2 regions of the Cellulomonas sp. P4_B5_2 genome follow, and region 2 is predicted to be linked to the other one. Evidence: riboswitches for the same ligand, from Rfam matches in the RefSeq annotation. Region 2 holds a riboswitch; the other holds the start of a gene.
The links. A riboswitch is a leader RNA that binds a small molecule or an ion and turns the genes downstream of it on or off. The one in region 2 is predicted to bind ZMP and ZTP.

Region 1: another riboswitch for ZMP and ZTP. It lies ahead of purH (bifunctional phosphoribosylaminoimidazolecarboxamide formyltransferase/IMP cyclohydrolase); the one in region 2 lies ahead of glyA (serine hydroxymethyltransferase).

Annotation. Positions count from the first base shown of each region.
Region 1 covers NZ_JBFUHU010000274.1:113-3,689, reverse strand. The annotation lists gene AC1DUQ_RS17280 (DHA2 family efflux MFS transporter permease subunit) at 1-110, opposite strand, end outside; gene AC1DUQ_RS17275 (PadR family transcriptional regulator) at 107-619, opposite strand; gene AC1DUQ_RS17270 (hypothetical protein) at 694-1,206, opposite strand; gene purN (phosphoribosylglycinamide formyltransferase) at 1,282-1,929, shown strand; ZMP/ZTP riboswitch at 1,946-2,033, shown strand; gene purH (bifunctional phosphoribosylaminoimidazolecarboxamide formyltransferase/IMP cyclohydrolase) at 2,069-3,577, shown strand, end outside.
Region 2 covers NZ_JBFUHU010000101.1:5,961-14,679, reverse strand. The annotation lists gene AC1DUQ_RS09235 (MFS transporter) at 1-71, shown strand, start outside; gene AC1DUQ_RS09230 (SHOCT domain-containing protein) at 74-355, opposite strand; gene AC1DUQ_RS09225 (response regulator) at 466-1,131, opposite strand; gene AC1DUQ_RS09220 (sensor histidine kinase) at 1,128-2,252, opposite strand; gene AC1DUQ_RS09215 (exodeoxyribonuclease III) at 2,328-3,140, opposite strand; gene AC1DUQ_RS09210 (VOC family protein) at 3,187-3,666, opposite strand; partial or broken gene AC1DUQ_RS09205 (tetrahydrofolate dehydrogenase/cyclohydrolase catalytic domain-containing protein) at 3,736-4,496, opposite strand; gene glyA (serine hydroxymethyltransferase) at 4,496-5,776, opposite strand; ZMP/ZTP riboswitch at 5,838-5,926, opposite strand; gene AC1DUQ_RS09195 (GNAT family N-acetyltransferase) at 5,939-6,433, opposite strand; gene purU (formyltetrahydrofolate deformylase) at 6,482-7,345, shown strand; gene AC1DUQ_RS09185 (extracellular catalytic domain type 1 short-chain-length polyhydroxyalkanoate depolymerase) at 7,395-8,719, shown strand, end outside.

The DNA.
Region 1 (3,577 bases), on a different contig from region 2:
TTGACGATGCTCGAGTCCAGCATGCTGAGCACCGGGCCGACGAGCAGACCGAAGCGCGCGACCGAACCCAGCGTGGCACCGGAGCCTTGCGGCGCCCGCGTACGGTTCACGGCCGCTCCGCCTCCGCCCGCAGCGCCTCGATCCACAGGAGCTCCTGCTCCAGTCGCTCCACCAGCTGTTCCTGTGCACGGCGCCGCCACGACCGGGCGGGGTCGGCGTCGGCGAGCAGCGAGCGCACCTGGACGAGCGCGGCCTGCACGACGTCCTGCCGGGCCTGCAGGACGGCCCGCCGCGCCGGCACGGCGAGCTCGTCGAAGAAGCTCACGCGGAGCAGGAACTCCTCGTCGTCGGCTGCCAGGTCCGGGGGGAGCGTCGAGACGAGCTCCGTCAGCAGCTCACGTCCCCTCGGGGTGAGGGCATAGACGTTGCGTGCAGGCCTGCCCTCCTGCGGCTCGACGGTCTTGGTCACCGCCCCTGACTGCTCGAGCCGTCGCAGCGCCGGGTACAGCGAGTTGTTGTTCACCGCGGCGATGGACGGGCGACGTACGCGCCGCTTGAGCTCGTAGCCGTGCACGGGACCGCGCCGCAGCACGCTCAGCGCGTAGATCTCGATCGTCATCCGTCCACACTAACCTAGTATTCACTGGACGATGCTGGGTTTCGCATCTGCTCGGCATGATGAGTCGTCGCGCCCTAGGAGCCCGTCTCGAGCGAGTTGCGGAGGTCGTCCAGGTCCTGCTCGTACTGCGACTCGCAGGCGTTGGTCGCACTGATCGTCAGCGCGCCCTCGAGGCACTCCTGCTTGTCCTGCTGCACCGGCCAGAGCGCCAGCTGGACCCCGAGGATGAGCGTCCACGAGAGCGCGATGACGATCCCGACGGCGAGCAGCGGCACCAGGCTGCGGGTCCGCGCGCGCCCCGCGACGATCAGCCCCCGGATCCCCACGGCCAGGGCGGCGACCGCGAACAGGAGCCCCGCGGCCTGCCAGGGCAGCGGCAGCGTGGCCACCAGGACCGAGCCGAGCACGAGCACGCCGAACAGCCGGATGAGGCGCGTGGCGTGCGCGGCCTCCTCCGGGTCCGGGGGCTGACGCTCGGGAGCAGCCGGAGCCTGCGGCCGGGGCATGGGCGGCGGCCAGGACGGTCCGTCCTGCGGCGCGGGCGCGTCCGTCCGGTCGGCGTCCGGGGGCGCGTAGGGGTTGCTCACTCCTGCATTCTCGCCCACCGGTGGGGTCGGCGGACGCGCGTGCCCGGGCCGCGCGGTGGCCAGTAGGGTCGGCCCGTGACGCACGAGACGCCCCCCCGCCCCACCCCGGCCACCCGCGACTCGGGCCGGCTCGTGGTCCTGGTCTCGGGCACGGGCTCCAACCTTGCCGCGCTGCTGGCCGCGCACGACGACCCCGCCTACGGCGCCCGCGTGGTCGCCGTGGTGGCGGACCGCAGCGGGATCCGGGCGCTGGACATCGCGCGCGAGGCCGGCATCCCGACCGCGGTCGTCTCGCTCAAGGACTTCGACGACCGCGCGGCCTGGGACGCGGCCGTCACCGAGACGGTGTCGGTCTTCTCGCCGGACCTCGTTGTCCTCGCCGGGTTCATGAAGCTGTTCGGCGCGACCTTCCTCGGGCGCTTCGGCGGCCGGATCCTGAACACGCACCCCGCGCTGCTGCCGTCGTTCCCGGGCGCGCACGGCGTGCGGGACGCGCTCGCGTACGGCGTCAAGGTCACCGGCTGCACGGTCATGGTGGTCGACGAGGGCGTCGACACCGGACCGATCCTCGCGCAGGCCACGGTCGCGGTGGAGCCCGACGACGACGAGGCCACGCTGCACGAGCGCATCAAGACCGTCGAGCGGGAGCTGCTGGTCGAGTGGGTGGGCCGGATCGCGCGCGAGGGCCTGCGGGTCGAGGGCCGGCGCGCGATCGTCGGGTGATGCACCGGCTAGACTCGGCCACGGTCGTGACTGGCGCAGGTGGGTGCAACCACCGGGGAGCGGCCGCAGTGCCCCGCCACGCACCGCCCGCCTGGGTGCATGGGTCCGCCCTAGCCGACCCTGCACACCCGGGAGCGCCATGTCCGAGAACACCTTCCAGCGGCCCGTCCGCCGAGCCCTGGTCAGCGTCTACGACAAGACCGGCCTGACCGACCTCGCCGCGGCGCTGCACGCCGCCGGCGTCGAGATCGTCTCCACCGGCTCCACCGCCGCGACCATCGCCGCGACCGGTGTGCCCGTGACCCGCGTCGAGGACCTCACCGGCTTCCCGGAGTGCCTCGACGGGCGCGTCAAGACCCTGCACCCGCGCGTGCATGCCGGAGTGCTGGCCGACACCCGGCTCCCCGCGCACCTCGCGCAGCTCGAGGATCTCGGCATCGAGCCGTTCGAGCTGGTCGTCGTCAACCTGTACCCGTTCACCGCGACGGTCGCGTCCGGCGCCGGGCCCGACGAGTGCGTCGAGCAGATCGACATCGGCGGCCCGTCGATGGTGCGCGCCGCCGCGAAGAACCACCCCAGCGTGGCCGTCGTGGTCGACCCGGCGCGGTACGACGAGGTCGTCGCAGCCGTGGGCGCCGGCGGGTTCACGCTCGCCGCCCGACGCCTGCTCGCGGCGGACGCCTTCGCCCACACCGCCGCCTACGACGCCGCGGTCGCCAGCTGGTTCGCGGCGGAGTACGCGCCCGACGAGCAGGCCGCCGACTCCGGCTTCCCGGCGTTCACGGGGACCACGTGGGTGCGCGGCGAGGTGCTGCGCTACGGCGAGAACCCGCACCAGCAGGCCGCCCTGTACCTGACGCCCGACGGTGCCGCGGGCCGCGGTCTGGCCGGCGCCGAGCAGCTGCACGGCAAGGCGATGAGCTACAACAACTACGTCGACGCCGACGCCGCGTGGCGTGCCGCGCACGACCACACGGACCCCGCGGTCGCGATCATCAAGCACGCCAACCCGTGCGGTATCGCGGTCGGCACCGACGTGGCCGACGCCCACGCGAAGGCCCACGCGTGCGACCCCGTGTCGGCGTTCGGCGGCGTCATCGCCACCAACCGCACCCTGACCGCCGCCGCGGCCGAGCAGATCGCACCCGTGTTCACCGAGGTCGTCGTCGCGCCCGCGTTCGAGCCCGAAGCCCTCGAGATCCTCAGCCGCAAGAAGAACATCCGCCTGCTCCAGGTCACCCCCGTGGACGGGGTGGGCACCGAGCGTCGCGCGATCAGCGGCGGCCTGCTCGTCCAGGAGCTCGACCAGGTGGACGCCCCGGGCGACGACCCTGCCGGGTGGACGCTCGCGGCGGGAGCACCGGCTGATGCGACGACGCTCGCCGACCTCGCGTTCGCGTGGCGGGCCGTGCGCGCGGTCAAGTCGAACGCGATCCTGCTCGCCGACGCCGGTGCGTCCGTGGGCGTGGGGATGGGCCAGGTCAACCGGGTGGACTCCTGCCGGCTGGCCGTCGAGAGGGCCAACGCCGGGGACGCCGAGCGGGCGCGCGGGGCCGTGGCCGCCTCCGACGCGTTCTTCCCGTTCGCCGACGGCGCGCAGGTGCTCATCGACGCCGGCGTGCGCGCGATCGTGCAGCCCGGTGGGTCC
Region 2 (8,719 bases):
TCCTGGGCATGCGCGACCTGCCGGGCGCCCCCGTCGCGGCCGACCCGCAGGCAGACGCGACGGAGGCCTGACCTCAGCGCGCGGGCCCCTCCGCGGCGAGCAGCACCTCGAGGCGTGCCCGGTACTCGGTCTCGTCGATCTCCCCGCGGGCGTAGCGCTCGGCGAGCACGGTCCGTGCGCCTCCCCCGTCGCGCTGGCCGTCCCAGCCCGCCCAGTAGCGCCGGCGGCGGCGGCCACCCAGGGCGAAGAGCACGGCGATCAGGCCGAACCAGAACAGGGGGACGAGCAGGAACCAGGGTCCGGGTCCCCACCCCCAGCCGTAGCCGACGGGGTGGGACACGAGCGTGGTGAGCATGACGACCTCCGAGGACGCGGCGGCCGACCGTCGACCGCACCACCACCGTCGCTCGGGCACCGACCGCCCGTCGTCGTCCCCCCGGAGCGTCGTGGTCGCTCCGAGCGGAGTCAGGCGGACCAGCCGGGGCGCACCAGCCCGGACTCGTAGGCCACGACCACGAGCTGCGCACGGTCGCGGGCGCCGAGCTTCGTGCCCGCCCGGAGCACGTGCGTCTTGACGGTGAGCGGGCTCAGGAAGAGCCGCGCGCCGATCTGGTCGTTGGACAGCCCTTCGGCGACGAGCACGAGCACCTCGCGCTCGCGGGGGGTGAGGTTGGAGAGGGCGGCCGGCTCCGCGACCTCCCGCGTCGCCCGCGCGACGGTGGCCAGCAGCCGGCGCGTGACCGTCGGCGACAGGAGCGCATCACCGGCCGCCACCACGCGCACGGCCCGCAGGAGGTCGGCCGGCTCGGTGTCCTTGACCAGGAAGCCCGACGCTCCCCCGCGGATCGCCTCGGCCACGTACTCGTCCAGCTCGAACGTGGTCACCACGACCACCCGCACCCGCGCGGCGCGCGGGTCGTCGACGATGCGGCGCGTCGCGGTCAGACCGTCCGTACCCGGCATGCGGATGTCCATGAGCACGACGTCGGGCAGGAGCTCGAGCGCGAGCCGGACCGCGTCGTCGCCCGTGACCGCCTCGCCGACCACGGTCATGTCCGGCTCGGCGTCGATGAGGGCACGGAAGCCACCTCGGACCAGCCCCTGGTCGTCGGCCAGCAGCACCCGGATCACCGCGGGACCTCCAGCCGGACGTGGAAGCCGGTCGGCCCGGACGCAGCGGTCAGCGTGCCGCCGAGGGCCTCCGCCCGCTCGCGCATGCCGCGCAGCCCGTACCCCTCGACCAGCGTGCCGACGGGGGGTCCGTCGTCCCGGACGTCGAGCACCACCGTCTCGCCCACAGCCAGGCTGACCTGCACGGATGCACCGGGAGCGTGCCGACGGACGTTGGTGAGCGCCTCCTGGAGGGTGCGGAGCACCACCGTGCCGACCTGGTCGCCGACCTGCGCGTCGAGCCCGTCCGCCTCGATGCGCAGGCCGTCGTCGCGCGCCCGGTCCACCAGACCCTGGAGGCTCCTGGTCCGCGCCGGCTCCCGCGGGGCCTCACCGTCCGCGCGCAGCACGCCCAGCACGTCCCGGACCTCGTCGAGGGCGTCCCGGCTGGCCTCCCGGATCTCGACGAGCGCGCGCCGAGCGGCCTCCGGCTCCCGCTCCATCAGGTGCAGGCCCACCCCGGCCTGCACGGTGATCCCCGACAACGAGTGCGCCAGCACGTCGTGCAGCTCCCGGGCGATCCGCAACCGCTCGGCCGCGACCGCCGACTCCTGCCGGGACAGCTGCGCCGCCCGCAGCGCCTGCATCCGCTCCCCGCGGCCGCGCGCGCCCTCCCCCACGAGCATCGCGACGAGGAGCCCGGTCACCGCGAGAGTGGCGTAGACCGGGCTCGGGGACGGGGTCGTCGCCGCGAGCACCGCGACACCGACGGCACCGGCGGTGCCCGCGCCCCAGGAGAGCCACCGCTGCCGCGTCGCGCCCAGGGCCACCACCACGAAGGCCAGCGGCACGAGCACCGGTCCCGGCTCGTAGCCGAGCGCCAGGTAGGTCAGCGGACCGGCGACCGCGAGCACCGCGCCGAGCACCGCGACCGGTCCGCGCTGCACCACCGCGACGAGGCCGGCGGGAGCGAGCAGGAGGAGCACCGCGGCGAGGAGGTCGAACGCCCTGGCCTGCGGATGCCGCCGGCTGGCGGCCGCGCAGCCGAGGACCGTGACCAGTGCGAGGAAGGTCGCGGGGACGACGACCCAGCCCGGCCGGACGCGCCCCCAGGGCGGTCCGGTCCACGGCGCGCTCGTCACCCGACCACCGTAGCCAGCGGGGAACGCCCGCCGCGTGGTCCGGAAGGAGCGCCGCGCCCGCTCCGTGCGGACCGGTCAGAGGTCGTACTCGACCACCACAGGGGCGTGGTCGGAGAACCGCTCCGCGTACGTCGCTGCGCGGTCCACGGTTGCGCGGACTGCGGCGTCAGCGAGGTCCGGCGTCGCCAGCTGGTAGTCGATGCGCCAGCCCGCGTCGTTGTCGAACGCCTTGCCGCGCCAGGACCACCACGTGAACGGTCCCGGCCCCTCACCGCCGAGCTCGCGGCCGAGGTCGTGCCAGCCGAGGTCGTCGAACCACCGGTCGAGGTAGGCGCGCTCGCGCGGCAGGAAGCCCGCGGACTTGAGGTTGCCCTTCCAGTTCCTGATGTCGGCCTCGCGGTGCGCGATGTTCACGTCCCCCGCGACGACCGCGTAGCCGCCCTGCTCCGCGATGTCGGCCAGCCGTCCGGTGACGTGGTCGAGGAACGCGTACTTCTCGTCCATCGACGGCATCCCCGCGGTGGCGGAGTGCAGGTAGGTGGACACCACCGTGATGCTCCGTGCGGGTGCGCCCTCGTGCGCGGGCAGCTCCAGGTCCGCCTCGACCCAGCGGCCGGAGTCCCCCGTCACGCCCGTCTTCAGGCCGATCCGGACCGCCGTCATCGGCAGCCTGCTCGCGATGGCGACGCCCGCGCGGCCCTTGGTCTCGCTGGCCTCGTGCGCCAGGTGCCACTCCCCCGCCGGCAGGTGGTCCGCCAGGATCTCGTCCGACGCACGGACCTCCTGCAGGAGCACCACGTCCGGGTTGCGGGCCTCCAACCAGGCACCCATTCCCCGCTTGTAGGCGGCCCGGATGCCGTTGACGTTCACGCTCGCGATGGTCAGCACCGGACCATCCAACCCCAGACCACGGACAGCTCCGGCCGCGTCTCGATCACGTGCCCGCGTAAGCCGCTTCGAGGGCATCGATGTCCAGCTTGCCCATGGTGAGCATGACCGCCATCGCGCGAGCGACCCCCTCGGCGTCGGGACGCGACATCACGTCGTCGAGCTGGACGGGGACCACCTGCCACGAGACGCCGAACTTGTCGACGAGCCAGCCGCACTGGCTCGGTCGGCCGCCGTCGGCGGTCAGGACCTCCCAGTAGTGGTCGACCTCAGCCTGGTCCTGACAGTCCAGGACGAACGAGAAGGCCTCGTCGAGCGTGAAGTGCGGGCCACCGTTGAGGAACGTCGTGCGCATGCCGTCGATCGTCAGCTCCACGATGAACTCGGCACCCTCGGCGAGGCCGGGCGTGCCGGGCGGTGCTGTCACGACGGAGTGGATCGTCGTGCGCGGGATCACCGACGCGTAGAACTGCGCGGCCGGCACGGCTTGGTCGTCGAACCAGAGGTGCGGACGGACGATGCCCATGACAGGGCTCCTCTCCGACGACCGGGGCCGGCCGTCACAAGGACAGCCTGGCCCCGGTCGGGGCAGAACTCAGCCCAGGAGTCGCTCCGCCGTCTCCACGACGTTGGTCAGCAGCATCGCCCGCGTCATCGGCCCGACCCCGCCCGGGTTCGGTGACACCCACGAGGCCACCTCGCGCACCCCGGGGTCGACGTCGCCGACGACGCGGCTCTTGCCCGTCTCCGGGTCGGTGGACCGCGAGACGCCGACGTCGATGACGACCGCGCCGGGCTTGATGATGTCGGCCGCAGCAGCCCGATCGAGCGCCCGACGGTGACCCCGCGTCCGACGATGACGACGTCCGCACCGCGCAGGTCGATGTCGTGCCGGAGCAGCAGGTCGATGATGCCGCGCGGCGTGCACGGCAGCGGGGACGTGACCGGCTCGTTGACCCGGAGCACCAGGCGACCGAGGTTGGTCGGGTGCAGGCCGTCGGCGTCCTTGTCGGGGTCGACGAGCTCCAGCACCCGGTTGGTGTCGATGCCCTTCGGCAGCGGCAGCTGGACGATGAACCCGGTGCACTCCGGGTCCTCGTTCAGCCGCCGGACCGCCGCCTCGATCTCGTCCTGCGTGGCCGTGGCCGGCAGGTCCTCCCGGATCGAGGCGATGCCGACCTCGGCGCAGTCCTTGTGCTTGCCGGCCACGTACCAGCGCGAGCCGGGGTCGTCGCCGACGAGCAGCGTGCCCAGCCCGGGCGTGACCGACCGCGCCGCGAGCGCCGCGACGCGTTCGGTCAGCTCAGCCTTGATCCGGGCCGCGGTCGCGGTCCCGTCGAGGAGCTGCGCCGTCATCAGTACTGCTGCAGGTCGGAGTACAGCGGGAACGCGTCGGTGAGCTTGAGCACCCGGGCCTTGAGCGCGTCGAGGTCGGTCGAGGCACCGTTGATCAGGGCGGTCGCGATGATGTCGGCGACCTCCGTGAACTCGGCGTCGCCGAAGCCGCGCGTGGCCAGCGCCGGCGTGCCGATGCGCAGGCCGGAGGTGACGCGCGGGGGGCGCGGGTCGAACGGCACCGCGTTGCGGTTCACGGTGATGCCGGCGGAGTGCAGGAGGTCCTCCGCCTGCTGGCCGTCGAGGTCGGAGTGCCGCAGGTCGACGAGCACCAGGTGCACGTCGGTGCCGCCGGTGAGCACCGAGACGCCGGCCTTCGCCACGTCCGGCGCGGACAGGCGCTCGGCGATGAGCCGGGCGCCGTCGATGGTGCGCTGCTGGCGGTCCTTGAAGTCGTCGGTGGCCGCGACCTTGAACGCGACGGCCTTGGCGGCGATCACGTGCATGAGGGGGCCACCCTGCTGGCCGGGGAACACGGCCGAGTCGATCTTCTTCGCGTACTCCTCACGGCTCAGGATGAAGCCGGAGCGGGGGCCGCCGATCGTCTTGTGCACCGTGGAGGACACCACGTCGGAGTGCGGCACCGGGTTCGGGTGCAGGCCGGCGGCCACCAGGCCGGCGAAGTGCGCCATGTCGACCCAGAGCTTGGCGCCCACCTCGTCGGCGATCGACCGGAACGCCGCGAAGTCGAGCTGGCGCGGGTACGCGGACCAGCCGCCGATGATCACGTCGGGACGCTGCTCGAGCGCCTTCTCGCGCACGACGTCCATGTCCACCAGGAACGTCTGCGGGTCCACGCCGTACGCGCCGACCTCGTAGAGCTTGCCGGAGAAGTTGATCTTCATGCCGTGCGTGAGGTGGCCGCCGTGGGCCAGCTCGAGGCCGAGGATCTTGTCGCCCGCGTTGATCAGAGCGTGCAGCACAGCCGCGTTGGCCGTGGCGCCCGAGTGGGGCTGGACGTTGGCGTGCTCGGCACCGAACAGGGCCTTGGCGCGGGCGATCGCGATGTTCTCCGCGATGTCGACCTGCTCGCAGCCGCCGTAGTAGCGGCGGCCGGGGTAGCCCTCGGCGTACTTGTTGGTGAGCACGGAGCCCTGCGCCTGCAGGACGGCCCGCGGCACGAAGTTCTCGCTCGCGATCATCTCGAGCGTGCCCTGCTGGCGGGCGAGCTCACCGTCGAGGACGGCGGCGATCTCGGGGTCCAGCTGGGAGATGTTCTGGTCCATCAGGGGGATGCTCATGGCACTCCTTCGCAGTCAGCGTGTACGCGCGCGTCCGGCACCCGCACACTCGTGTGTGGTGACCGGGGGCCCAGGCGTCCGACCCGTTGGTCTGCTGCTGCGTCGCTCCCCGGTGGTGACCCACCCGCTGCGCCAGTCGCGACGGGTAGAGGCTACCAAGGCTCAGGCCTCGTCGGACCCATCACCGAGGATCTTGCGCAGGTACGCGTACGTCAGGTCGCCGGCCGTCTGSTCGTGCTGGTGCTCGTACCCGTGCTTGGCGTAGAGCGCGAGGTTCTGCACCGAGTCGCGGCCGGTGAACACCCAGACCTCCTCGATGCCCTCGGGCAGGTGCGGCAGGATCGCCATGAGCATCTGGGTGCCGAACCCCTGACCCTGCAGGTCGGGAGCCACGGCGAACCGGCCGAGCGTGGCCTTGGTGCCCTCGATGAGCATCCGGATCGAGCCGACCAGCCGGTGCCCGTACCAGCCGCCGAGCGTGATGACGCCGTCGCGCTGCAGGTCCGCCTCGAGCTCCTCGAGCGTCTGCGTGAGCGGGGGGATGTGCGGGTCTCCGTACTGCTGGGCCTCCGTGACGAACGCCGCGCGACGCAGCGTGAGCAGCTCACCGGCGTCGTCGACGGTCACCGAACGGATCTCGAGGTCGGGCTGCGTCATGCGGCCCATCGTGTCAGCCGATCCGCACGACCACTACTCTCGGACACCGTGTCCCCCGTCTCCTCTGAAGCCACGCACTGGGTTCTTACCCTCTCCTGCCCCGACCGCCCCGGGATCGTCCACGCGGTCGCCGGGCTGCTGGCTGAGCACGGGGGGAACATCACCGAGTCCCAGCAGTTCGGGGACCCGCTGTCCGGGCTGTTCTTCATGCGGGTGCAGGTCACCGCGTCGACGCCGCGCGACGAGCTCGAGGCCGCGTTCGCGCCGGTCGCGCGGCAGTTCGCCATGGACTGGTCGCTCGACGTGGTGGGCCGGCCGGTCCGCACGCTCGTCATGGGCTCGACCGCCGCGCACTGCCTGAACGACCTCGCGTTCCGCCAGCGCTCGGAGAACCTGCCGATCGAGCTCGTCGCGGTGGTGTCCAACCACACGGTCCTGGAGCCGCTGGCCGACTTCTACGGCATCCCGTTCCACCACGTGCCCGTCACCGCGGCGACCAAGGCGCAGGCCGAGGCGCGCCTGCTCGAGCTGGTCCGCGAGCTCGACGTCGAGCTGGTCGTGCTGGCGCGCTACATGCAGATCCTGTCCGACGACCTGTGCCGGGCCCTGCAGGGCCGCGTGATCAACATCCACCACTCGTTCCTGCCGTCGTTCAAGGGCGCCCGCCCGTACGCGCAGGCCCACGACCGGGGCGTCAAGCTCATCGGCGCCACCGCGCACTACGTCACCGGGGACCTCGACGAGGGCCCGATCATCGAGCAGGACGTCGAGCGCGTCGACCACAGCCGCCACGTCGAGGACCTGGTCGCCCTGGGGCAGGACGTCGAGCGCCGCGCCCTGGCCCGTGCCGTCCGATGGCACGCGGAGCACCGGGTGCTCCTCGACGGGCACCGGACCATCGTCTTTCGCTAAACGCTTCGTGCCCTGACCTCGGGGGACGGCGGTCGGGCACGCTCCGGGGATGAAGCCGTCCCTGCGCCGCACCGTCGCGGCCGCCACCACCCTCGCCCTCGGCGTGCTCGGTCTCGCGGCCGCCGCGCTGACCACCGCACCGGCCGCGCAGGCCGCGTCGCTGGTCAGCGTCCCGAGCTTCGGCAGCAACCCCGGCCAGCTCGGCATGAGCCTGTTCGTGCCGGACTCGCTGCCGGCCAAGCCCGCGGTGCTCGTGGTCGTGCACTGGTGCACCGGGTCCGCCCAGGCAATCTACGACGGGGGGCAGTTCGACGAGCTGGCCACCCGGTACGGCTACATCGTCGTCTACCCGCAGGCCAACCGGAGCGGCAGCTGCTTCGACGTCAGCTCGTCGGGGGCCCTGACGCACGGCGGCGCCAGCGACCCGACGAGCATCGTGTCGATGGTCCGGCACGTGCAGCAGCAGTACACGACCGATACCAGCCGCGTGTTTGTCACGGGCGTCTCGTCCGGCGCGATGATGACCGAGGTGCTGCTGGCCACCTACCCCGACGTGTTCGCTGCCGGGTCCGCGTTCTCGGGCGTGCCGGCCACGTGCTTCGCAACGACGTCGCCGCCGCCCGGCACCACGTCGCAGGCCCCCTGGAACAGCGACTGCTCGGGCGGTCGCCGAGTGCTGACCGGAGCGCAGTGGGGCGACCTCGCCCGCGCGGCCTACCCCGGCTACACGGGAGCACGGCCGCGCGTGCAGCTATGGCACGGGTCCGAGGACACGACCCTGAGCTACGTGAACTTCGGCGAGGCGATCAAGCAGTGGACCAACGTACTGGGCGTCAGCGCGACGCCGGCGTCGACCGACTCCCCCGCGAGCGGCCAGACCCGTACCCGCTACGGCGCGACCGGCGACCGGGCACCCGTCGAGGCGATCAGCCTGCAGGGCGTCGGCCACAACCTGCCGGTGGACGCGGCCGCCGCGATCCACTTCTTCGGCCTGGACACGACGAGCACCCCGTCGCCCACCACGCCGGCCCCGACCACACCCGTCCCGACGACGCCGGCACCCACGACGCCCGCACCCACGCCCTCAGGTGCCTGCACCGTCACCTACTCCATGAACCAGTGGAACACCGGCTTCACGGCGAACATCACGGTCAGGTCGGCGGTCGCGCTGAACGGGTGGACGCTGACCTGGACCTACCCGTCCGGCCAGACCGTCACGCAGGCGTGGAGCTCGGTCACCACGCAGTCCGGGTCGGTGGTGACCGCGAAGAACGCCGCCTGGAACGGCTCCGTCCCCGCGGGCGGCTCCACCCAGTTCGGCCTCAACGGCGCCTACACGGGCACCAACACGCCCCCGACGAGCTTCGCCCTCAA